Regions from separate parts of the Paraburkholderia sp. SARCC-3016 genome, predicted to be linked through region 1. Evidence: predicted binding sites of a transcription regulator. Region 1 holds the regulator's gene; the other holds the start of a gene.
The links. The regulator LexA, encoded in region 1, represses DNA repair genes until DNA is damaged. The targets are predictions, from matches to a motif close to ACTGTATNNNNATACAGT.

Region 1 (11,789 bases):
GCATTCGGTATCGTGGCGGGGCTGCTGGCGGCCGGCATCGGCCTGTAAATGACGCGCTGCAACAGCGGATGCGCGGGCGGCTGACGTAACATCGCCTATGGCATCGCGCGATCTGGCATCTCAAATGGTTTCAACCCGTTTCAGGCCGTTTCAACGGTTTCAAGGTTTCAAAAGCGGTTTCAACCGGTTTCAAGCGGCCTCTACGGTTGAATCTCGACCTAAACTGGGTGGAGCCGGGTGCTTAGGGGTGGCAGCTTGCCGGTCGGCAATCCGGCAGGCGATTATTCATAGTCAAAAGACGATCGAACTCAGGACAGACGCATGGCGCAACAGAAGACCAATCCGAAGCTCGAGCAGGCGCTCACGCGCGGGGACCTCGCGATCCGCCAGGCCAATTCGGCGCGTGCAACGGCTTTGCTGCGGGCGCTCGGCAAGATGATCGTCGACGCATCGGCGACGATCGGCGTCGAGGCATCGACATCGATTCCCGACGGCGACCGCATCTACGACCCGGACGAGGGCGTGTGGCCGCAGGCATTGCTGGTCTCGCTCGACGGTCCCGTCGAAGAGGCCGATCCGGACGAGGTGCGCACCGTGCGCCTTCTCGCCAACGATCCGGGTACCGTGTTTCGTGTCGAATGGCATCGTGCGGACGGCAAGATCGGCCGCCAGGAAGGCGGGCCGTTTGCCACCGTCGCATTCATTTCCGACGTCGATATCCCGTGGTCGGACGACGAAGATTAAGCCGGCTCGACGACTGAAAAGACGAGCAGCGGCTTACCGCATCATCCGGCGGCGCAACAGCACGGCCGAGATCAGAAACGGCACGATCACATAGAGCGCGAGCACGGCAACGTGCAGCGCCGCATCGTCGATCGGCCGTGCGAGCATCGCTGGCCGGATCAGGTCCACCGCATGCGCGAGCGGAAGCACTTGCGTCGCGTATTGCGCGGCGGGCGGCAGCTGCGATACGGGAAAGAACACGCCGGAGAGCAGCAGCATCGGCGTAAGCGCGAGCGTCTGATAGAACATGAAGAAGTCGTACGACGGCGCGAGCGCGGTGACGATCATCGCGAGGCTCGCGAACGCCAGGCCCGCGAGCACGATGACGGGCAAGGCGACGAGCGTTGCCGGGAATTTCGCGTAGCCGAGCAGACCCGCGACGATCAGGATTGCCGTGCCGGACAGCACCGATTTGCTCGCGGCCCAGACGATCTCCCCGAGTACGATGTCGCCGAGCGTCAGCGGCGTATGCATGATCGCTTCCCATGTGCGCTGCACGTGCATTCGCGAAAAGCCCGAATACATCGACTCGAAGCTCGCCGACATCATCACGCTCGAGGCGACCGTGCCTGCCGCGAGGAACGCGATATACGACACGCCGTCGACGCGCCCGACCATAAGCCCGAGCCCGAAACCGAGGCCGAACAGATAGATCATCGGATCGGCCAGATTGCCGAACATCGACGCGAGCGCGAGCTTGCGCCACACGAGATAGTTGCGGCGCCACACCGCGACCCAGTTCAGCGCATTGGCGGGCAGTGCCGCGAAGCGTTCGCGCGCGGGCTCGAGCGGGTGGTCGGGGGTATCGTATGAGCGGGCGTCCATGGTCGATGAGTCCTGCTGCTTGTGTGCTGCTGTTTTGAGTTCCGCCGTTTGAGTCCTGCCGTTCGATCGTGCCACGTCAGTCCTGCATCTCGCGGCCGGTGAGGCGCAGAAATACGTCTTCGAGATTTGCGGGCCGATGCAGATAGCGCACGTCGTCGCGCTGTTTCAGTTGCGCGTGCACGGGCTGCGGATCGTCGACATAACAGAAAAGCGTCTCGCCGCTGATGTCGATGCGCGTGGCGAACGGCGCGAGCGCATCGCGCAGCGCGAGCGGATCGGGACCGTAGACTTCGATCACATCGCAGCCAATCTCCGATGCGATCAGCGCCTTCGGTTCGCCCTCGGCGATCTTGCGGCCTTCTTCGATCACACAAAGCCGGTCGCACAGGCGCTCGGCTTCTTCCATAAAGTGCGTCGTCAGAAGAATCGTCTTGCCGCGCGACAGCAGCGAGCGAAGCCGTTCCCAGATCAGATGGCGCGCCTGCGGATCGAGACCAGTGGTCGGCTCGTCCATGACGAGCACATCGGGATCGTTGACGAGCGCGCGCGCGAGCGTGAGCCGACGTTTCATACCGCCCGATAGTTCGGCCACACGCGAATCGGCCTTGTGTTCGAGCCGCGCGAATTCGAGCAGCGAGGGCACGCGCTCGCGTATTGCCCTGGCGCTAAGGCCGAAGTAGCGGCCGAACACGAGCAGATTCTCGCGAACGCTAAAGTCCGGATCGAGATTGTCGAATTGCGGAACCACGCCAATGCGCGCGCGGGCGATGCGCGCACGCGCGGGAACCGGTTCGCCGCACAGACGGATCGCGCCGGCGTCGGGCGCGGCAATGCCGAGCAGCATGCGTAGCGTCGTGGTCTTGCCGGCGCCGTTCGGACCTAGCAGACCGAAACATTCGCCGACCCGCACATCGAACGACAGGCCGTCGACGACCTTTCTGCCGCCGTAACGTTTTTCGACTCGATGGAATTCGATCGCGGCGTTGGGCATAAGCGGAGCGTTCGGTGACGATAGTTGATGGGACAAAGATCGCAATGACTCGCCATCCCTACAGGCAATGGCGAGGCTGCGAGACGGCGCAACAGAACAGCGGACGACGAACGACACACGACGAACGACAGACAGCGGCGAGGCGACACGAACAGCAAGCGCGACGGGATGTCGAATAAAAACGAGGCAGTCGTTCACGAGCTGGCCGCTTCGAAGCGTCGCCTATTCTAGGCCACGTGTTCGGGCGCCGGGCGGCCACCGCAAGGCTGCGACGGGCTTTCGTGCGGCGCGGCATGCGGCTTCGAACGTGCTGGCGCGCACTTAGCGTTTTCCAGCCCTTGCAAGCGCAATTGCGGCGCACCATGATTGACTCGACGTCCGCGATCGGCGCGGAAGGGAGAAACGACAATGGCCAGCTACCAGAAAATTCTGCTGTGCTACGACGGCTCGCGCGAAGGCCGCAAGGCACTGCGCTGCGGTGCGGATCTGGCATTGGATCTGAAAGCGGAGACTCATTTGCTGTCGGTGGTCGACATGCGCTCGAGCATCGCGCAAAGCGCGGGCCTGCTGACCGACGTGGCGTGCGGCAGCTTCGAAAAGACCGCGCGCGACATCCTGCAGGAAGGCGTCGACTGGTTGACCGAGCGTGGCGTCAGGGCGCAAGGGCACTTTGCGTTCGGTCATCCGATCGATGAAATCGCGGCGCTCGCGGAAGAGCTGAAGGTCGATCTTGTCGTCGTCGGCCATCGCTGCCGGCATGGACTCTCGCGATGGTGGATGGGCGCGGGCAACACGCCGCTACTCGATCGCGTGTCGTGCAGCATTCTCGTTGCGTGTTCGTCGCCTGGCGAGGAGCAGTCGGCCGCAGCATGAGGCTCGCGCCGGCAGAGCCGGCGCTGCCTACTCGCCGAGATCGACTGCCGTAAGCTTCCACGTGAAGAGCCTCTCGCGATGGAAAATCGCGGCATAGCGCGTGTTGCCGACACCGTGCCGATACGTGACGACGAACTCGTTGATGCCGCGATAGCCGGCCGTGGTTTGCGGAGGTTGAGGCGGCTTCGAGCCGTTCGCGGCCGATGCTGTCGGTGCGGATGATGCGGCTGGAGCAGAGGGCGCAGCAGCGGGGTTGCCACTGTTTGACGGCGAATCGGACGACGAAGCGGACGACGAAGCCGACGCGTCCGGCGACGCAGGCGGGCGCTCGCCCGGTTCACCACGTGGCGGCATCCCGTTGAGCAGCGCGGCGACGCCGTCCGGCGTCGCATACGCGTCGACGAGCGGCCCGATCAACGCGACACCGATCATTGCGCCCAGCGCGGCGAGCGGATTGCCGTGACTTTCCGCGTCGATTCTGCGTCTTAGCAAGCCCCCGAGCTGTTCCTTGAGACTCTCGCGAAACGCCGGGAAATCGACGTATTCGTTGACTGTTGCTGCATCGCGCGTGTCGGCTGCGCGTTTCAGGCGGTCAAGTGCGATATACGGCGATGCATACGCGAAGGCCAGTGCGATCAGGACAACGATGACGACGACCGTGACCAGCACGGACCGCCTGACGCTGCCGGTCATCTTGTGATTCATGCGGCAACTGATGCGGTCATTTATCGCGCGTTTCGCGCAGCCTGTGCGAACCATCATCGTGCGGGACGTTCCTTTCATGGGGTGAACGGGGTGGTTTACCGTGGACCCCGTTCTGGCTGAAACGATCCCGCAATCTCATGTAGTTCATCGCGCCTCGGCCGTTCGCGACATGCGCGTTGGCGACATGCGTTGGCGACATGCGTTGGCGACATGCGCGTTGGCGATGAACGAGCGCGCTCACGCTGCTTGCGCGTGCTCCTCGGCGATGCAGCGGTCGATCATGTTGCACACGGCATCGACGGTGCCGACCATGATAAGCCGCGACGGCCCGTGATAAACACGCACCGGCGCGCGGCGTGCGGGCTCGGCGTTGAGCGCGGCGTTCAGCGAGACGCGTGCAAACGCCGGTAGCGACGATGGCAACGACGCGTCGGCTTCGACCACCGACTGCTCGTGCTCTTCGAAATCGAACAGCGAGCCGGTACGTGGCACATGCATCGCATCGAGCACGGCGCATGGCACGAGGTTGCGCAGGTGGCGCAGACGGCCGAACTGACGGAAGGGCAGCAAGCGGGCAAGGCGTTCCATGAATCTCTCCAGACGGTATCCGAAACTGAGCGAAACTGAGCGAAAAACTGAGCCGAAACTGAGCCGAAACTGAACGGAAATCCGCTGACACTCGACGCCAGATCAGCGGAAAATCACAATTCACCTGGCCGGATCAGGCCGACCGCGATGCCTTCGAGCGCGAAATCCGCACTGCCGGCCTCGACGAAGATGTTTTCGTAATCGGGGTTTTCGGCGATCAGTTCGATGCCGTTCGGCCGCCGCTTCAAGCGCTTGACCGTGACGTCGTCGCCAAGGCGCGCAATGATGATCTGGCCGTCTTTTGCTTCGCTGCGCTTTTGCACCGCAAGCAGATCGCCGTCGAGAATGCCGGCGTCGCGCATCGACAGGCCGCGCACCTTCAACAGGTAATCGGGTTTGCTGGAGAACAGCGCCGGATCGCACGCATAGTGCTGCGCGATGTGCTCCTGCGCGAGGATCGGGCTGCCGGCTGCGACACGGCCGACGAGCGGAAGCGACAACTGCATGAGCGCCGCATGCGGCAGCGTGAACTGATGAGGGGCGTCTTCCTGCCCAGCCAGCAGCCGGATGCCGCGCGACGCGCCGGCAGCGAGTTCGATCACGCCTTTGCGAGCCAGCGCGCGCAGATGCTCTTCTGCCGAGTTGGCCGAGCTGAAGCCCAATTCGGCCGCGATCTCGGCGCGCGTGGGCGGAAAGCCCGTGCGCTCGATCGCGCGGCGGATCAGATCGAAAACCTGCTGCTGTCGTGCGGTGAGTTTGGTCATGGCGCCACTGTATGGATGAACAGGTGACTGTATTTTTATACAGTATGCGGCGCTTTTCAAGCTTTACTTTAAGTTCGTGTGCCGATGCGCCCTCCGGCAAGCCCAGCCCTTTCAACGTCGAAAACCGCGTTCGAACGCGGTATTCGACCCATCGTTACCACTTTTGCGTATTAAAAAATGAAGAAACATTATTTTTAATGATGAAGCGCCGCAGATAGACTGGCTGCACATCGATATGAGGCCCGGCGGAGTAAGCAAATCGCGGGCGTGGGAAACAGCAGCGAGCGGAGAAAACATCAATGAACGGTCGGACTACGGGGTTTGCACATAGCGCGTCTGAGCGCACGACATCGGCGACGCCAAACAAGGCGGCACGGCGCGGGGCGACGTGGCGCTCGACACAGCGCGCGAAGCAATTCTTCGCTTCGCTGGCCATCGGTGCGGCCGCGGTGCTCGGTCTGGCCGCACAGGCGCATGCTGATACGACGCTGCTCAATGTGTCGTACGACCCGACGCGCGAACTGTACCAGGACATCAATGCGGCATTCGGCAAGCAATGGAAGGCGCAGACCGGCGAGTCGGTCACCTTCAAGCAGTCGCACGGCGGCTCGGGTGCACAGGCGCGCTCGGTGCTTGACGGGTTGCAGGCCGACGTCGTGACGCTCGCGCTCGCCTACGACATCGACGCGCTCGCGAACAAGGGCCTCGTCGACAAGGACTGGCAGAAGCGCTTGCCCGATAACGCCTCGCCGTACACGTCGACGATCGTATTTCTCGTGCGCAAGGGCAACCCGAAACACATCAAGGACTGGGACGATCTGGTGAAGCCGGGCGTCGCGATCGTGACGCCGAACCCGAAGACATCGGGCGGCGCACGCTGGAACTATCTGGCTGCATGGGCCTATGCGCTGCATCAGCCCGGCGGCAACGAGCAGACAGCGAAGGCGTTCGTGTCGAAGCTCTACAAGAACGCGGGCGTGCTCGATTCCGGCGCGCGCGGCGCGACGACGAGCTTCGTGCAGCGCGGTATCGGCGACGTGCTGATCGCATGGGAAAACGAGGCGTTTCTGTCGATCAAGGAGTTCGGACCGGACAAGTTCGAGATCGTGGTGCCGTCGGTCAGCATTCTCGCGGAGCCGCCCGTCGCGGTGGTCGACAAGGTCGTGGACCGCCATGGCACGCGCAAGCTCGCCGAAGCGTATCTGAAGTTCCTGTACAGCGAAGAAGGCCAGGAGATCGCCGCAAAGAACTTCTACCGTCCGCGTTCGAACAAGGTGCCCGCGGCGCTGACCGAAAAGTTTCCGAAGCTTAAGCTTTACACGGTCGACGATACGTTCGGCGGCTGGACGAACGCGCAGAAGACGCACTTTGCCGACGGCGGCGTGTTCGATTCGATTTACTCGCCGCAGTAGCACTCGCGCTGCGGCGGATGCAGTCAGGCAAGCGCGCCTTCGGGCGCGCTTTTGAGCGTGTAACCGAAATGCCTGTTGCGCAGTGCGCGCACTGTGCACAACAGCGACCGGGGCAAGACTTTTGAAAGAGTACCCAGCATGACGACGTTGACCTTCCGCAAGCCCAGTGCGTTGCCGGGCTTCGGCCTGACGCTCGGCATCACGGTGGCTTACCTGAGCCTCGTGGTGCTGATCCCGCTTGCGTCCACGTTCCTCAAAACGGCAACGCTCGACTGGAGCCAGTTCGTGCGCGCGGTCGGTTCGCCGCGTGTGCTCGCGTCATACAGGCTCACGTTTTCCGCGGCGCTCGGCGGCGCATTGATCAACGCCGTGTTCGGTTTTCTCGTCGCGTGGGTGCTCACGCGCTATACGTTCCCGTTCAAGCGTGTCGTCGATGCGATCGTCGATCTGCCGTTCGCGCTGCCGACCTCGGTGGCCGGCATCTCGCTTGCGGCCGTCTATGCGGGCAACGGCTGGATCGGCCGGTTTCTGGAACCGCTCGGCCTCAAGATCGCGTTCACGCCGCTCGGCGTGCTCGTCGCGCTGACGTTTATCGGCTTGCCGTTCGTCGTGCGCACGGTGCAGCCGGTGCTCGAGGAGTTCGAACGCGAGCAGGAGGAAGCGGCCGCGTGCCTCGGCGCATCGCGCTGGCTGACTTTCCGGCGCGTGATCCTGCCGGCCGTGTTTCCGGCGCTGCTGACCGGCTTCGCGCTCGCTTTCGCGCGCGCGCTCGGCGAATACGGCTCGGTGATTTTTATCGCGGGCAATGTGCCGATGAAGTCGGAGATCACGTCGCTGCTGATCATCACGAAGCTCGAGCAGTACGACTATCCGGGCGCGACGGCGATCGCTGTGGTGATGCTGGTGGTGTCGTTCATCATGTTGCTGCTGATCAATACGCTGCAGTGGTATTTGCAGCGCCGCACGAGCCGCAGCGCGTCGGCACCGGTGCCGGCCGCGGCGCCGGGACGTCTGCCGGCAGCCGCGACGCACGATGGAGGTGCGCGATGAGCGACGACTCCGTCGTGCTGTCGAACACGCGGCGTACGGCTTCGAAGGCCGTGCGCGTCGACAGTCCGGTTACCGAGCCGCGCGCGGTCCGCTGGATTCTGACCACCGTCGCGTTGCTGTTTCTCGTGCTGTTTCTCGTCGTGCCGCTGGCCGCGGTGTTCTATCAGGCGTTGAGCAAAGGCCTCGCGTTCTATTTCGAGTCGCTCGCCGACCCCGACGCATGGTCCGCGATCAAGCTCACGCTGCTGACCGCGGCGCTCGCGGTGCCGCTCAATCTCGTGTTCGGGCTCGTGGCCTCGTGGTGTATCGCGAAGTTCGAGTTCCGCGGCAAGGCGCTGCTGACGACGCTGATCGATCTGCCGTTTTCGGTATCGCCCGTCATTTCGGGCCTGATCTATGTGCTGCTGTTCGGCGCGCAGGGCTGGTTCGGTCCGTGGCTGCAAGCGCATGATGTGCAGATCGTGTTCGCGGTGCCGGGCATCGTGCTCGCAACCGTGTTCGTCACGTTCCCGTTCGTCGCGCGCGAGCTGATTCCGCTGATGCAGGCGCAAGGCACCGACGAAGAAGAAGCCGCGCACGTGCTCGGCGCGTCGGGCTGGCAGATTTTCCGCCGCGTGACGCTGCCGAACGTGAAGTGGGGTCTGCTGTACGGCGTGATTCTGTGCAACGCGCGGGCGATGGGCGAGTTCGGTGCGGTGTCGGTCGTGTCGGGCCATATTCGCGGGCAGACCGACACGATGCCGCTGCACGTCGAAATTCTCTACAACGAATATAACTTCTCGGCGGCGTTCGCCGTGGCGTCGCTGCTCGCGTTGCTCGCGCTCGTGACGCTCGGCCTCAAGCTGCTTGCCGAGCGGCATATGTCGGCGGAGGCTGCGTCGTCGCGTGCCGGCGCGCAGGCCGCTGCCGGGTCCGGCATGGCGGCCGGCGCGGCCGCCGGCCGCCGGATTCAATAAGGAGCGCAACAGATGGGCATCACCGTTCGTAATTTGCATAAGCGCTTCGGCGATTTCACGGCGCTCGACAACGTGTCGCTCGACTTTCCGCCCGGCGAACTGGTCGCGCTGCTCGGGCCGTCCGGTTGCGGCAAGACCACGCTGTTGCGCGTGATCGCCGGTCTCGAGTTCGCGGACGACGGGCAGGTCGTGCTGCAAGGGCAGGACGTCGCCGAAGTTCGCGCGCGCGAGCGCGAGGTCGGCTTCGTGTTCCAGCATTACGCGCTGTTCCGTCATATGACCGTGTTCGAGAACGTCGCATTTGGTCTGCGCGTGAAGCCGCGCAACGAGCGGCCGTCCGAAGCGGCGATTCGCGAGAAGGTGCATGAACTGCTCAAGCTCGTGCAGCTCGACTGGCTTGCGCCGCGCTATCCGTCGGAGCTGTCGGGCGGGCAGCGGCAGCGTATCGCGCTGGCGCGCGCGCTCGCGGTCGAACCGAAGGTGCTGCTGCTCGACGAGCCGTTCGGCGCGCTCGACGCGAAAGTGCGCAAGGAGCTGCGCGGCTGGCTGCGCCGCCTGCACGACGATCTGCATATTTCGACGATCTTTGTCACGCATGATCAGGAAGAAGCGCTCGAAGTGGCGGACCGCATCGTCGTGATGAATCACGGGCATGTCGAGCAGGTCGGCAGCCCGCAGGATGTGTACGACCATCCGCAGACGTCGTTCGTCTACGAGTTTCTCGGCGCGGCGAACCGTCTGCACGGCAGTGTCGACCGGCGTGGCTTCGTCGTCGACGGGGCGGCACAGCCGATCGCCGTCGATGCGGGCTTCGAGGGGCCGGCGCTCGCGTATGTGCGACCGCACGATCTCGTGCTGTATCGCGAGGCGGCGGGTGGGGAACGTGAGGGCATTGCGCTCGGCGTGCGGCGCGTGGTGACGCTTGGCGGGTCGGTGCGTGTCGAACTCGAACGGCGTAAGCGCGGCGCGGTGGAATCGGCGGCGGATGCACGCGGAGCATCGGTGCTCGAAGCGGAGCTTGATCGCGAAGCGTGGCGCGAATTGCAGCTTGCCGTCGGCGATACGGTGACGGCGGTGCCGCGTTCGCTGCGTGTGTTCCCGGCGCGGGATTGAACAGGAGACCCCATGAACTTCCAGCAGTTGCGCTTCGTGCGCGAGGCCGTGCGCCAGAATATGAACCTGACCGAAGTCGCGAACGTGCTCTACACGTCGCAGTCGGGCGTGTCGAAACAGATCAAGGACCTCGAGGACGAACTCGGCGTCGATGTGTTTATCCGCCGCGGCAAGCGTCTCACCGGCCTCACGGAGCCGGGCAAGGCCGTGCATCAGCTGATCGAGCGGATGCTGCTCGATGCGGAAAACCTGCGTCGCGTCGCACGGCAGTACGCGGACCAGGACAACGGCCACCTCGTCGTCGCGACCACGCACACGCAGGCGCGCTACGCGCTGCCGAAAGTGATCCGCCAGTTCACCGACGTGTTTCCGAAAGTGCATCTGGCGCTGCGCCAGGGCAACCCGCAGCAGATCGCGCAGATGATCATCAACGGCGAAGCAGATCTAGGCATCTCGACCGAAGCGCTCGACCGGTACCCCGATATCGTGACGTTCCCGTGCTATTCGTGGCATCACGTCGTCGTCGTGCCGAAAGAGCATCCGCTCGTCGGCCGCGCGAACCTGACCCTCGAAGAGATCGCCGAATACCCGATCGTCACCTACGACCAGGACTTCACGGGCCGCTCGCATATCGACCAGGCATTCACGAAGGTCGGCGCGATGCCCGACGTCGTGCTGACCGCCATCGACGCGGACGTAATCAAGACTTATGTCGAACTCGGCATGGGCGTCGGCATCGTCGCGGCAATGGCGTTCGATCCGAAGCGCGACAGCGAACTCGTCGCGCTCGACACGCAGCATCTGTTCGAGGCGAGCACGACGCGCGTCGGCTTGCGCAAGGGCGCGTTTCTGCGCGCTTACGCGTACCGGCTCATCGAAATGTTCGCGCCGCAATTGAGCGAAGCGGAAATCGCGGCGCAATTGCGCGAGACGGCCTAGGCTTGGCTGGGTTCGCTGCGCGGCAGGCGGTTTCAGCGTTCGCCTGACGCGAGCCGCGCAGGGCAATGCGTTTCGCTGTGGACCGAAGCGGCGCATCGCTTACAATCGCCCGCATGAATACCTCTTCTTCGTCGCCTTCCGCCGCGTCTTATAGCGCATTGCCGCGCATCGCCGTGCTCGCGACCGGCGGCACGATCGCCGGCTCCGCACAGGATGCGACCAGCACCGCCGGCTATCAGGCCGGCGTCGTCGGTGTCGGGCAACTGCTTGCGGCCGTGCCCGCGCTTCCGGCACTCGCGAACATCGAGGCCGAACAGGTCGCGAGCATCGACAGCAAGGACATGTCGCTCGCTTTGTGGACCACGCTCGCGCAACGCGTCAACGCGCTGCTCGCCACCGACGACATCGACGGCATCGTCATCACGCACGGCACCGACACGCTCGAGGAAACCGCCTATCTGCTGCATCTGACGGTGAAGAGCACGAAGCCCGTCGTGCTGACCGCGGCAATGCGGCCGTCGAGTGCACTGTCGGCCGACGGCCCGCTCAATCTGCTCAATGCGGTCAGCGTCGCGGCGAACCGCGCGGCCCACGGCCAGGGCGTGCTCGTCGCGTTCAATAACCGCATTCACAGCGCACGCGATGTGGTGAAGACGAGCACGTTCGCCGTCGACGCATTCCAGTCGCCGGAAGTCGGCGCGCTCGGTTGGGTGCAGGATGGTCGCGTCGAATTTCAGCGCCGCGTCGTGCGGCCTCATACGACGGCCAGCGCGTTCGCGATCGAAGCGAC
Region 2 (11,789 bases), on a different contig from region 1:
CAGCGTGCCGGGCGATTTCGCATCGAGCGTGCCCGGTCTTTCGACGCAGTCGGCGGTGCAGGCGGGCGCGACCTACGTTGTCGGCATCGTCAAGCTATATGGGCAATATCAGTACATCTCGAATGCGATAGCGGGCGGCGGTTATCACGTCAATTTCGGCGAGCTCGGGGCAGCGATCCAGGCAGGCACCGGTACGGTGCTGATATCGGACGGCATGTCGAAGAGCGGTGGCGAGCGCGACGAATTCCGCAACACGTGGTCGGTCGGCTACGACTATCCGCTGTCGAGACGCACGCTTGTCTATGCCGCGGTGCTTGGCGATCACGCTACGCATTTCTCGTCCGGTTATACGGTCGGCGGCGGAATTCGCACGCTGTTCTAGCGAGCGATGCGCGCGGTTGCCGCGGCTCGCTCATGCCTACGGTTGACTCGTCGAACTCGCGGCGACGGGCGGGGGCGGTGCCGCCGCCGCTGTACCGAACAACGAAGGCGTGAAACCGGCGGCGATGGCAGGCGATGACGGCGAAATCGTGAAGTCGTTGAAAGTCTTACGGTCGGCGTCAGCGATTGCACTCGTAAACACGACACTGCTCGCGTCGAAAACCTGTCCGGGAACGAAGAACGGCTGCGCACCGGCGTCGATGTCGGTTGGGCTTCCGTTGATCACGATGTTACGGTCGAATACGTTTCCGACCGGCGCGCCGAGGTGGTTCTGCAGGATATTGGGCAGCGTCGGATATTGTGTCGAGTACGGCGGCTGGTCATAGGGCACCGCGCGCAATTCGGTCTGGAATATGCCGTTCGGATTGACGGCATCGGGGTTTTGCCATGACAGTCCGCGCGAATCGACATGGAGCGCCGGCGACGAGTTTGCAAAGAGGTTGTCTTCGACGACGTTGTCGCGACCGCCGCCGATGAACACGGCCTGGTTCACGCGCGAGAATACGTTGCGGCGGATGATCGTGCCGCTTGCCTCGTCATCGAGATAAACGCCGACTGTCGCGTCGGGCAAAGTCGTTGTGCCGATGTCGTGGATAAAGTTGTCTTCGATTACCGTGCCACGCGTGGTCCAGTCGCGGCCCGTATATATTGCGCCGGAATCGGCGGTTTCGGTGACGACATCGTAGATCTCGTTGTCCGAGATCACGTGATTGTTGCCGGTGAACAGGATCGCAGCGTGCGGACCCGAATAGATCGTGTTGCCGCTCACGCGATTGCCGACGCCGGCCACGTTGACCGCGGGGCGATACGCATGCGAACGCCGCGCGAAATCGTGCAGGTCGCTGTTGTCGACGAATGCATTGCCTGGCGCGAGCGTCGTGCGATTGCCGGTAACGATGACAATGCCGCCCTCGCCCGTGTGCGCAAGCTTGATCGAGTCGAAGCCGCTGCTGCCCGCGTTCGAAAACGCGCCGCGACCTCCCATGTTGCTCAGCGTCGTGTTTTGCACCACGATGTGGCCGCCGCCGTTCAGATCGATACCGTCGCCTCGCGCGATATCGAACACGAGGTTGCTGATCGTAAGATTTACCGCGTTGTTCACGGTGAGCAGCGTATCGACGACGGACGCCTGCACATCGCCGCTCATCATCGGAAACGGCGGCCAGAGGAACACGCGCGAGGTAGCCCTATCCACGTAGTACTCGCCCGGCTGATCGAGTTCAGAGAGCGCGTTTTCGATCACCACGCGTTGACCCTGGAGCAGCCCGAACTCAGGCGCGGGCGCCTGCAACGTGAGCACGCCCGACGAAGGATTCACGGACGTTACCGGCAGCGTCGTGTCGGCCCAGTCCCGCGCCCAGTAGCCCATCGCTTCGAGGTTCGGTTCGTGCTGCCATGCGCTGGGATTACCGCCCGAGACAGTGAACGTAAGGCCCGTCGGCCCGTCGGGCAACGACTGGATCTTTGCGAAGCCTGTGTTGGGCCAGCGCGCCACGGTCATCGGCGCATCGCGAAAGAAAATCTCGAGCGGAGCCGGTGTGATCGGGATGTTGTAGCCGTGCCGTTGTTCCGTGCCGAGATCCGTGATGCCGTTGTTGCTGAGGCTTGCAACGACTACGTTGCCTCGTGCGGCAGACGGTAGCCGTGCGAGCGACGCGGCATCGGTGACGGGTGTGAAGCCGGACAGCAACTTTCCGCCCGTGATGATGGCGCGGCCACTGGTCGGGCCTGTGATCGTGATCGGCGTGCTGCTCCACGTCGGATCGGGAGACACGACGAGCGGCGCGCTGAGACGATAAGTGCCCGCTGCAAGCACGAAATTCAGGCTGTCGATGTTGCTTCCCGCGAACCCCTTGTTCCTGTTGAGCAAGGAGAGTGCGTCGCGCAGGCCCAGGTTGGGCGAAGTGAGTGTGACTGGATTCGGTGCGGGCGTCTGGCCGCTTTCGCGCGCATTCGTTGCCGCGGCGGTCACCACGACGTCCATTGCCGCGCACGGCGTGCACAGAACGAGCGCGAGAAACGCCAACATGGGTACGCGCGACGTGCAGTATCGAGCATTCGCAAAGCGCGAAGCGTTCGTGACGACATTGCTTGCGCGCGAGTGACACCGGGTCAGTCCGCGACGAAGGGAGTGAGTGAACGTCATATCGGTTCCTGCAGGTTGAGGATCCGTTGAACCCTACGCGAGGCCACGCGCGGTCGATACTCAACAGTTGGATAGGTGTGTCGGATTTACGGCTACCGTAGAACGCGCTAACAGTTCGTGCGTGCGACAGTAGCAGTGTGACGGTCCGAATGTGACGACATCGCGAAGCGACTTGGCCAGACCCGACAAGAATCCGGTTGCAAGAGATGGGCCGCCCATCGCGATCGGGCCAAGCCGCAGTCGCCGTATTTCGATTTCACGAAAGCGCCACCGTCTGGCGCATTTGCGTTTCCGTACAGCGCGCGGGTCCGGTAAATCGTGCGCATTGCCATGAAGGCTGTATAAATATACAGTTCGTCTGATTCGCCCATTTGCCCGAGGCTCTCTCGCCTTTTGACCGCCAGCGCCGTGCCGAACGACACCCCGGATCCGCTCTATTACCTGCGCAATTTCGAACGCGCGCTTGCATGGCTCGCCGAACGCTACGCCGATTTGCTCGACGACGCCGAGCACGCCTTTCTCGATGATTTCGCGCGTCTGCCTGAAGCGTCGCGCGCGTTGCTTACGCGCATGGTGATGCGCAAAGGCACGCTCTTTCGCACAGGCCGGCTTGTCTATCGCGAGATCGGCTGTCCGCTAGCGGCGGCGAGGCCGCTCGTCGCGGCGGGCTGGGTCGACGCAAATGCGCTGCTGACGCTCGACGAACTGTTCGATCTATCTACGCGCGTCGAACTGCTTGCGTGTTTTCGCGCGGAACTGGCCGGTGCAAAATCCGCGCGCAAGCAGGAATGGCTCGCGCTGCTGCGCGATATCCATGCCGGTGCGCGCCCGTACGGCGAATGGCATGCGCAAGCCGCCGAGCAGGTGTTGCAGGTCCGTGTCGCGCCGCTGTGCGACCGCTTGCGGCTGATGTTTTTCGGCAATCTGCAGCAGGACTGGTCCGAGTTCGTGCTTGCCGATCTTGGCGTCTATCAATACGAGCCCGTTGCATTGGCGGCATCGTCGCGAGCATTTCAGAAACGCGGCGATATCGATATCTATCTCGCGCTGCACGCGTGCAGCGAGACGCTTGGCGAACTCGAAACGCTCGCGGCGACAGGCAACGATCCAACGACCGAAACGCTATTCGATGCACTGCTGAGCGCAGTAGACGAGATCTCGACCGATAACGCATGGCTTGCAATGCGACGCGAAAAACTTTTCTATCGCATCGGATACTGCGCCGAACGTCATCGTCGATGGGATATCGCAACGGCTATTTACGCGCGTTGCGCATGGCCCGGCGCGCGCCATCGGCGCATACGCGCGTTCGAGCTGGCCGGCCGCGCGCACGAGGCGCTGACGCTCGCGCTGCAAGCCGCGAGCGTACCGGAGAGCGAAGAAGAAAGTCAGCGCGTAGCGCGCATGTTGCCGCGGTTGCAGCGGCAGGCGGGCATGTCGGCGCGATCGGTTCGGTCAGCGCCGCACGCTTCGCGTGACAGGCGCGCCGCGGCGCCGGCCAACGCGCATGCGGTTCCGCGCAGCATGCTGACACTCGCGCGGCCCATCGAGGCAGCCTCGGTCGAATACGTCGTGCTCGATCATCTTGGCGAGGAGGATGCGCCGGTGTACTACGTCGAAAACGCGCTGATCAGTTCGCTGTTCGGGTTGCTGTGCTGGGAGCCGGTGTTCGCGGCGCTGCCGGGGGCGTTTTTTCACCCGTTTCAACGCGGTCCCGCCGATCTGCATGCGCCGGACTTCTACACAAAGCGCGCCGCGATGTTCGATGCATGTCTTGCGCAACTCGACGACGAAGCGGGTAACCGCTATCGCGAGACGATACTGCGCCATTTCGAAAGCAAGGCGGGGCGGCAATCGCCGTTCGTGTTCTGGGGACTGCTGACGCGCGAGTTGCTCGATCTCGCACTCGACTGCGTGCCGGCCGCGCATCTGAAGCTGTTTTGCGCGCGGCTTTTGCGCGACGTCCGCGCGAATCGCTCAGGCTTGCCCGATCTGATCCGCTTCTGGCCGCGTGAGAGGCGTTACGAACTGATCGAAGTGAAAGGGCCCGGCGACCGGCTGCAGGACAATCAGGTCCGCTGGCTTGCGTATTGCGTGCAACACGCAATTCCGGTGTGCGTGCTCGACGTGCGATGGGCCGACAGTGTCGACGGCGAAACCGATGACGATATGGCGCGTGCACCGGAGGCGATCACATGAACTACGTGGTCGCCGTGCGCACACTGTGCGAGTTCACCGCGAAGCGCGGCGATCTCGACTTGCGCTTCACGCCGGCGCCAAGCGCAGCCGAAGGCATGGCGGGGCACACGGTCGTCGCCGGCCGGCGCGACAGCGGTTACGAAACCGAAGTCACATTGAGCGGCGCCTATCGCGGCCTTACGGTGCGAGGCCGCGCCGATGGTTACGATGCCGCGCGCAACAGGCTCGAGGAGATCAAGACATACCGCGGCGACCTCGAGCGTATGCGCGAAAACCATCGTGCGCTGCATTGGGCACAGGCGCTGATCTACGGGCATTTGCTGTGCGAAGCGCGCGCACTCGCGCAGCTCGACGTCGCGCTCGTTTACTTCGATATCGTGAGCCAGAAAGAGACGCTGTTGACCGAGCATCATACGGCGGCCGCTTTACGCATGTTCTTCGAGGAGCAATGCGAACGTTTTGTCGCGTGGGCCGAACGCGAGGCATCACACCGCATCGCGCGCAATGCGTTTCTGGGCAAGCTCGGATTTCCATATGGCGCATTTCGCAGCGGCCAGCGCGAGCTGTCGGTGGCCGTTTATCGGGCGGCGCGCGACGGCCGCGCGCTGCTCGCGCAGGCGCCGACCGGCATCGGCAAGACGCTTGGCACGATTTTCCCTTTGCTGAAGGCATGCGCGGAAGATCATATCGACCGCATCTTCTTTCTGACCGCGAAAACGCCGGGCCGTGCGCTCGCGTTCGATGCGCTCGATGCGTTGGAGCGAGCGTGCGCAAACCGGGCCGAAAGTGGCGTTGGCATCGATGCTTCCGATTGCGCGGATATCGCGTCCTCTGCAGGCAGCAGCGAAGCCGGCATCGCGCCGATGCGCTCCTTCCCGCTGCGCGTGCTCGAACTCGTCGCACGCGACAAAGCCTGCGAGCACCCCGGCAATTCGTGCGACGGCGAATCGTGCCCGCTCGCACGCGGCTTTTACGATCGCGTCGCGGCCGCACGCGAGACCGCGTTGCGCTCGACGCGCCTGTCGCGCGACGCCGTGCGCACCGCTGCGCTCGCGCACGACGTCTGCCCGTACTATCTCGCGCAGGAACTCGCGCGCTGGTGCGATGTCGTGATCGGCGACTACAACTATTACTACGACAGCAGCGCGCTGCTCCATGCGCTGACGCAACTGAATCAGTGGCGCGTCGCCGTGCTCGTCGACGAGGCGCACAACCTGCCGGATCGCGCGCGCCGCATGTACACCGCGACGCTCGATCAGCACGCGTTCAAGGCCGCGCGCCGCGCCGCGCCGGCCGCATTGCGCAAGCCGTTCGACCGGCTGAACCGCGAGTGGAACGCATTGACGCGCGAACGCACGGCGCGCTACGAAGTCTTGCCCGACATTCCGGCGCGCATGCAAGCGGCGGTGCAAAATCTGATCGCGGCGATTACCGATCAGTTATCCGAAGCGCCATTCGGCGCGGATGAGACGTTGCTGCGCTTCTACTTCGACGCGCTGCATTTCATGTCGCTCGCGGAAGCGTTCGGCGACCATTCGCTGTGCGATGTGACGCTCTCGACGCCATTACGTGCGGAAGAATCACGCAGCAAACCCGCAACATCGCTTTGTGTGCGCAATGTCATCCCTGCGCCGTTTCTCGCCTCGCGTCACGCGGCCGCGCGCACGACCGTCATGTTCTCCGGCACGCTCGGCCCGCAGCAGTATTACCGCGACATGCTGGGGCTTGCCGGAAACACAGGCTGGCTCGACGTCGAGGGCCCGTTCAGGGCCGAGCAACTGGCCGTGCACGTCGCGTCTCACGTATCGACGCGCTGGCGCGATCGCGACGATTCGATCGCGCCGATCGTCGAACTGATCGCGCGCCAGTACGAGACGCGGCCCGGCAATTACCTTGGCTTTCTGAGCAGCTTCGACTATCTGCAGCGCGTTGCCGCATCGTTGCGCGCGCAACATCCGCACGTGCCGATATGGACACAGGAGCCCCGCATGGACGAAGCGGCGCGCGACGCATTCGTCGCGCGCTTTCGCACCTCGACGTGCGGCGTCGGCTTCGCGGTGCTCGGCGGCGCCTTCGCGGAAGGCATCGATCTTGCCGGCGAGCAATTGATCGGCGCATTCATTGCAACGCTCGGTTTGCCGCAGATCAACGACGTCAACGAGCAGATGCGCCGCACGATGCATGCGCAATTCGGCAACGGTTACGACTACGTGTACCTCTATCCGGGCTTGCAGAAAGTCGTGCAGGCGGCGGGCCGCGTGATTCGCACCGAGCATGACGTCGGCGTCGTGCATCTGATCGACGACCGCTATCGGCGTGCCGAGGTGCGGCGCCTGCTGCCGCGCTGGTGGCGCGTGCAATGATCGACGAACGTCATCGATAAACAGAAACCGTGAGGATGGCATGCAACCGAGCGAGTACCGGCTATCGACAGTCTGGCGTCTCGAAGCACCGCTCCCTGCAGTGTGGACTGCTATTCACGATTCGGCGCGCTGGCCCGAGTGGTGGAAAAACGTCGAACGGGTAGCGGCGCTCGAAGCCGGGTCGGGCGACGGCGTCGGCGCGCTGCAGCGCTACACCTGGAAGGGGCGGCTGCCGTATCGCGTCGTGTTCGACGTGCGCGTCACGCGTATCGAGCCGCTTGTCGCGCTCGAAGGCATCGCGAGCGGCGATCTCGAGGGCACGGGCTGCTGGCGCTTTTCGCACGAGCGCGGCGGCGTCACGGTTGTGCGCTACGAATGGCGCGTGCATACAAGGCGCGGCTGGATGAACGTGTTCGCGCCGCTTGCGAGGCCGTTCTTTCAATGGAACCACGACTTCGTGATGCGCGAGGGCGGCATCTCGCTCGCGCGTCTGCTCGATGCGCGACTCGTCAGTATCGAACATCGTTCATGACACTATGATGTTGGCGTTCCTCAATGCATGCATTGCGAAAGCATCGCGCCTCTGCCCTTGGGCACTACCCGGCTAATCCGTTTCGGGTAAGTGCCGTCTAAAGTGTTCGCAGGCGCGGTGCAGACATATGTCGTTAACACATCGTCCCGGCATTGAAGTGCGAATTCGAGCCGCTAATGTTGCAAAAGCATCAATGTATTTTTTTGCAAACCGGGAGCAGAAACGCTGCACGTTCCTTTACGATTCCGGATGTGCCCACGCACGCCTGACCCAAAAGGAGAGGACTTCATGGACATCGATTCGATTCGCAAAGCAGCCTTTGCGATGCCGGTTCATAACCCATCGTATCCGCGCCCGCCGTATCGCTACCGGAATCGCGAGTACTTCGTCATTTCATATGAAACCGACCCCGAAGCGCTGCGCGCCGCTGTACCCGAGCCGCTGCGTCCGGCCGACGGCCTTGTCCATTACGAGTTCATTCGCATGCCCGATTCGTCGGGTTTCGGCGATTACACCGAAAGCGGCCAGGTCATCGCGGTGCGCGATCCGCAAGGCAGGATCGGCAACTACACGCACGCGATGTATCTCGACGACGAGAGCCCGATCGCGGGCGGCCGCGAAATCTGGGGCTTTCCGAAGAAGCTCGCGCGTCCGCGTATTTCGGTGGACGGCAACGACACGCTGCTCGGCACCGTCGATTACGGCACTCAGCGCATCGCGACGGGCACGATGGGCTACAAGCACAACTTCTGCGACGTCGAGACCGAGCGCCGCAAACTCGCCGAAACACCGAACTATGTACTGAAGGTCATTCCGCATGTGGACGGCACCGCTCGCGTCTGCGAACTCGTGCGCTTCTTCCTGCGCGACGTGACGGTGCTCGGTGCATGGAGCGGCCCGGCTGCGCTCGAGCTGCATCCGCACGCGCTCGCGCCGGTCGCGGACCTGCCGGTGCGCCGCGTGATCGGCGCGCGGCATTTCATCGCCGACCTCACGCTCGACATCGGCGAAGTGGCGTTCGACTATCTCGCGGCCGTCGATACGCTGAAGCCCGCCGCGAACGAATAATCCGGAGGCCGCGTTCCGGCTCGTTTTCCATCTTATTTCCCAGTTACTGGCTAAGGATTCCTGATATGACGTTGAACAACAAGGTCGCCGTTGTCACCGGTGCGGCCAGCGGTATCGGCGAACAGTGCGCGCGCAAGCTCGCTGCGCAGGGCGCAAAAGTCGTGATCGCCGACCTTTCGCTGAAAAATGCGCAACAGGTGGCGACAAGCATCGACGAGAGCGGCGGCAGCGCATTCGCGGTCGAAATGAACGTGATCGACGAAGACGCCGTGAATCGCGGCATCGACGCAGCGGTTGAGAAATTCGGCAGCATCGACGTGCTCGTGTCGAATGCGGGCATCCAGATCGTGAACCCGATCGAAAACTACGCATTTGCCGACTGGAAGAAGATGCTCGCCGTGCACCTCGACGGCGCGTTTCTCACGACGAAGGCGGCCATTCGCCACATGTACGACAGCGGCCGCGGCGGCTCGATCATCTACATGGGCTCGGTGCACTCACACGAGGCTTCGAAGCTGAAATCCGCGTACGTCACCGCGAAGCACGGCCTGCTCGGCCTGGCACGGGTGGTCGCGAAAGAGGGCGGTCCGCGCGGCGTGCGCGCGAATGTCGTGTGCCCCGGTTTCGTGCGCACGCCGCTCGTCGACAAGCAGATTCCCGAGCAGGCGAAAGAACTCGGCATTTCCGAACAGGAGGTGATCAGGAACGTGATGCTCGGCGATACCGTCGACGGCGAATTCACGACCATCGACGACGTTGCGAATACGGTTGCGTTCCTCGCGGGTTTCGAATCGGCGGCCTTGACGGGGCAATCGATCGTCGTCAGCCACGGCTGGTACATGCAGTAACGGGGGCGCACGCATGAGCAGCAAGACCAACAAGCCGGCACGGCAGACGGAGTCGTTCACGCTGCCGCGCTATGACGAGATTGCGCTGGTACTGCAGGGCGGCGGCGCGCTTGGTTCGTATCAGGCGGGCGTCTACGAAGGGCTCGCCGAGGCGGGCGTCGAGCCGCACCGCATCGCGGGCGTATCGATCGGTGCGCTGAATACGGCGATTATCGCGGGCAATCCGCCGGAAAAGCGCGTCGAAGCGCTGCGTGGCTTCTGGAACGCGATCTGCCATCAGCGCGGGTGGCTCGGCAACCTCAGCGCGTGGGCCTTGCCGGGGCTCGAGCAGCACGAACTCGCGCGTCGTTGGGCGAGCATGATCGCGGCGGGGCGCGCGCTGACCGAAGGGCAGCCGGGCTTTTTCGCGCCGCGCTTCCCGTTGCCGCTCGCGGGTTTCTCGAAAGTGAGCCCGAGCGAGGTCAGCTACTACAACACGGCCGCATTGAAAGAGACGCTGCTTGCCTTTGCCGATTTCGACCGTATCAACGACGGCGGCATTTGCGTGTCGGTCGGCGCGGTCAATGTGCGCACCGGCAACCTGATGAGCTTCGTCAATCGCAAGATGCGTTTGACGCCCGAGCATTTCATGGCGTCAGGCGCGTTGCCGCCCGGCTTTCCCGCGGTCGAAATCGACGGCGAGTTCTACTGGGACGGTGGCCTCGTGTCGAACACGCCGCTGACCGAAGTGTTGCGCGACGCGGATCAGAAAGATACGCTCGTATTTCAGGTTGATTTGTGGAGCGCGCAAGGCAACCTGCCTGGCGATTTTCTCGACGTATCGGAGCGCGCGAAAGACATCCAGTACTCGAGCCGTACGCGCGCGGTCACCAATATGCTCGCCGAACGCCAGCGCAACGCGTGCTTCATCAAGGAATTGCTCAAGCACGTGCCGAGTTCGGTGATCAAGGCCGATCCGCTGTTCAGGCATGCGCAGAGGCTCGCCGACGGCAGTGCGATCAACGTCGTGCACCTGATCTACAGGAACAAGTCGTACGAAGGGCACTACAAGGACTACGAGTTCAGCATCGACACGATGAACGAGCACTGGGACAGCGGGCTCGAAGACATTCGCGATTCGTTCGCGCATCGCGACTGGTTCGACGTGCCGAGCCGCGACGTCGGGTTCGTCACGCACGACGTGCATCGGGCGAAAGGGACGTTGCCGGAGTCGGACAAGCGCTTGCGCGAGGTGAGCGGCGACTCGCGGAAGGAAGAGGCGGCCTGAGTTCGCGGACGGTTCAGGACAATGAACCGTCCAGGCCATATCGGCGCCGGCCCGCGGCTGGATCGCGGCCCCGCATCGCTTTTCTACCCATCGGCCTCAATTGCGCCGTTGCGCATCGACGCGTGCAATGAGCCGCTGCATCCAGCCGCGCAGTAGCGTATTCGACATCACCGCCGGAATCGATAGCGCGAGAATCCGGTACACGTCGCCGCGTCTGATCTTCGACGCGCGCCCCGGTTCGAGCCAGAGCGGGTTCGTCACGAGCAACTCGAGCGTCTCGAGACCGATCAGGATCGGCCATACGCAGGCAAGCCGCAGGCGGACCGCGCGCACGGGGATAGCGAGCGTGTAGTCGATTGCCGCGCGGTAGTTGTCGAGCGCCTTGCCCACCAGTTCGTGCATCGGCGGTTGCGCGCGCAACGAAGCGCCGGGCTCGAGAAGATCGCGGGGCGTGAGGCTGAAGCGATCGAGCAGCGTTGACGGCAGATAGCAGCGGCCAATGCGCAGATCCTTGCTGCAATCGCGCAGCACGTTCGTCATTTGCAGCGCCTTACCGAAGCGCACGCCGCGCTCGATCATCACATCGGATGTTTCGCTTAGCGTGCCGGGCAGATGCGCGTACGTCATCTTCGTCCAGAATTCGCCGACGCAGCCGGCCACCATATACGTATAGCGGTCGAGCGCGTCCCACTCGCGCAGTGCGACGATATCGCCCGACTGTTCGTCGGGAAAGGTGCGCAGGTCGAATTCCATCCCTTGCGTGAGCGTCGTGACGATTTCGCGAACCGCATTGCGGTCGTCATCGCTCAATTGCGGCAGGATCGCAAGCGCGGGCTCGAGCGATTCGAGCAGCACGCGTTCGTCCGATTGCGTTTGTTGCGCGGCGACCTGCACGGCTACGCGCTGGATCTGCGCACGTTCGTCC

Region 2: a site for LexA is predicted at 2,924-2,941, ahead of QYH69_RS03095 (VRR-NUC domain-containing protein). Genes of this name have one in related genera too.

The regions. Positions count from the first base shown of each region.
Region 1 covers NZ_JAVHZD010000007.1:69,347-81,135, forward strand. The annotation lists gene QYH69_RS09095 (permease) at 1-48, shown strand, start outside; gene QYH69_RS09100 (hypothetical protein) at 322-744, shown strand; gene QYH69_RS09105 (ABC transporter permease) at 778-1,608, opposite strand; gene nodI (nodulation factor ABC transporter ATP-binding protein NodI) at 1,685-2,599, opposite strand; gene QYH69_RS09115 (universal stress protein) at 3,008-3,472, shown strand; gene QYH69_RS09120 (DUF2939 domain-containing protein) at 3,500-4,177, opposite strand; gene QYH69_RS09125 (hypothetical protein) at 4,415-4,765, opposite strand; gene lexA (transcriptional repressor LexA) at 4,879-5,529, opposite strand; gene QYH69_RS09135 (sulfate ABC transporter substrate-binding protein) at 5,829-6,941, shown strand; gene cysT (sulfate ABC transporter permease subunit CysT) at 7,080-7,991, shown strand; gene cysW (sulfate ABC transporter permease subunit CysW) at 7,988-8,947, shown strand; gene QYH69_RS09150 (sulfate ABC transporter ATP-binding protein) at 8,960-10,060, shown strand; gene QYH69_RS09155 (CysB family HTH-type transcriptional regulator) at 10,073-10,999, shown strand; gene QYH69_RS09160 (asparaginase) at 11,113-11,789, shown strand, end outside.
Region 2 covers NZ_JAVHZD010000002.1:149,812-161,600, reverse strand. The annotation lists gene QYH69_RS03105 (porin) at 1-382, shown strand, start outside; gene QYH69_RS03100 (right-handed parallel beta-helix repeat-containing protein) at 419-2,470, opposite strand; gene QYH69_RS03095 (VRR-NUC domain-containing protein) at 2,996-4,786, shown strand; gene QYH69_RS03090 (helicase C-terminal domain-containing protein) at 4,783-7,149, shown strand; gene QYH69_RS03085 (SRPBCC family protein) at 7,190-7,681, shown strand; gene QYH69_RS03080 (acetoacetate decarboxylase) at 7,970-8,749, shown strand; gene QYH69_RS03075 (3-hydroxybutyrate dehydrogenase) at 8,815-9,597, shown strand; gene QYH69_RS03070 (patatin-like phospholipase family protein) at 9,611-10,864, shown strand; gene QYH69_RS03065 (phytoene/squalene synthase family protein) at 10,961-11,789, opposite strand, start outside.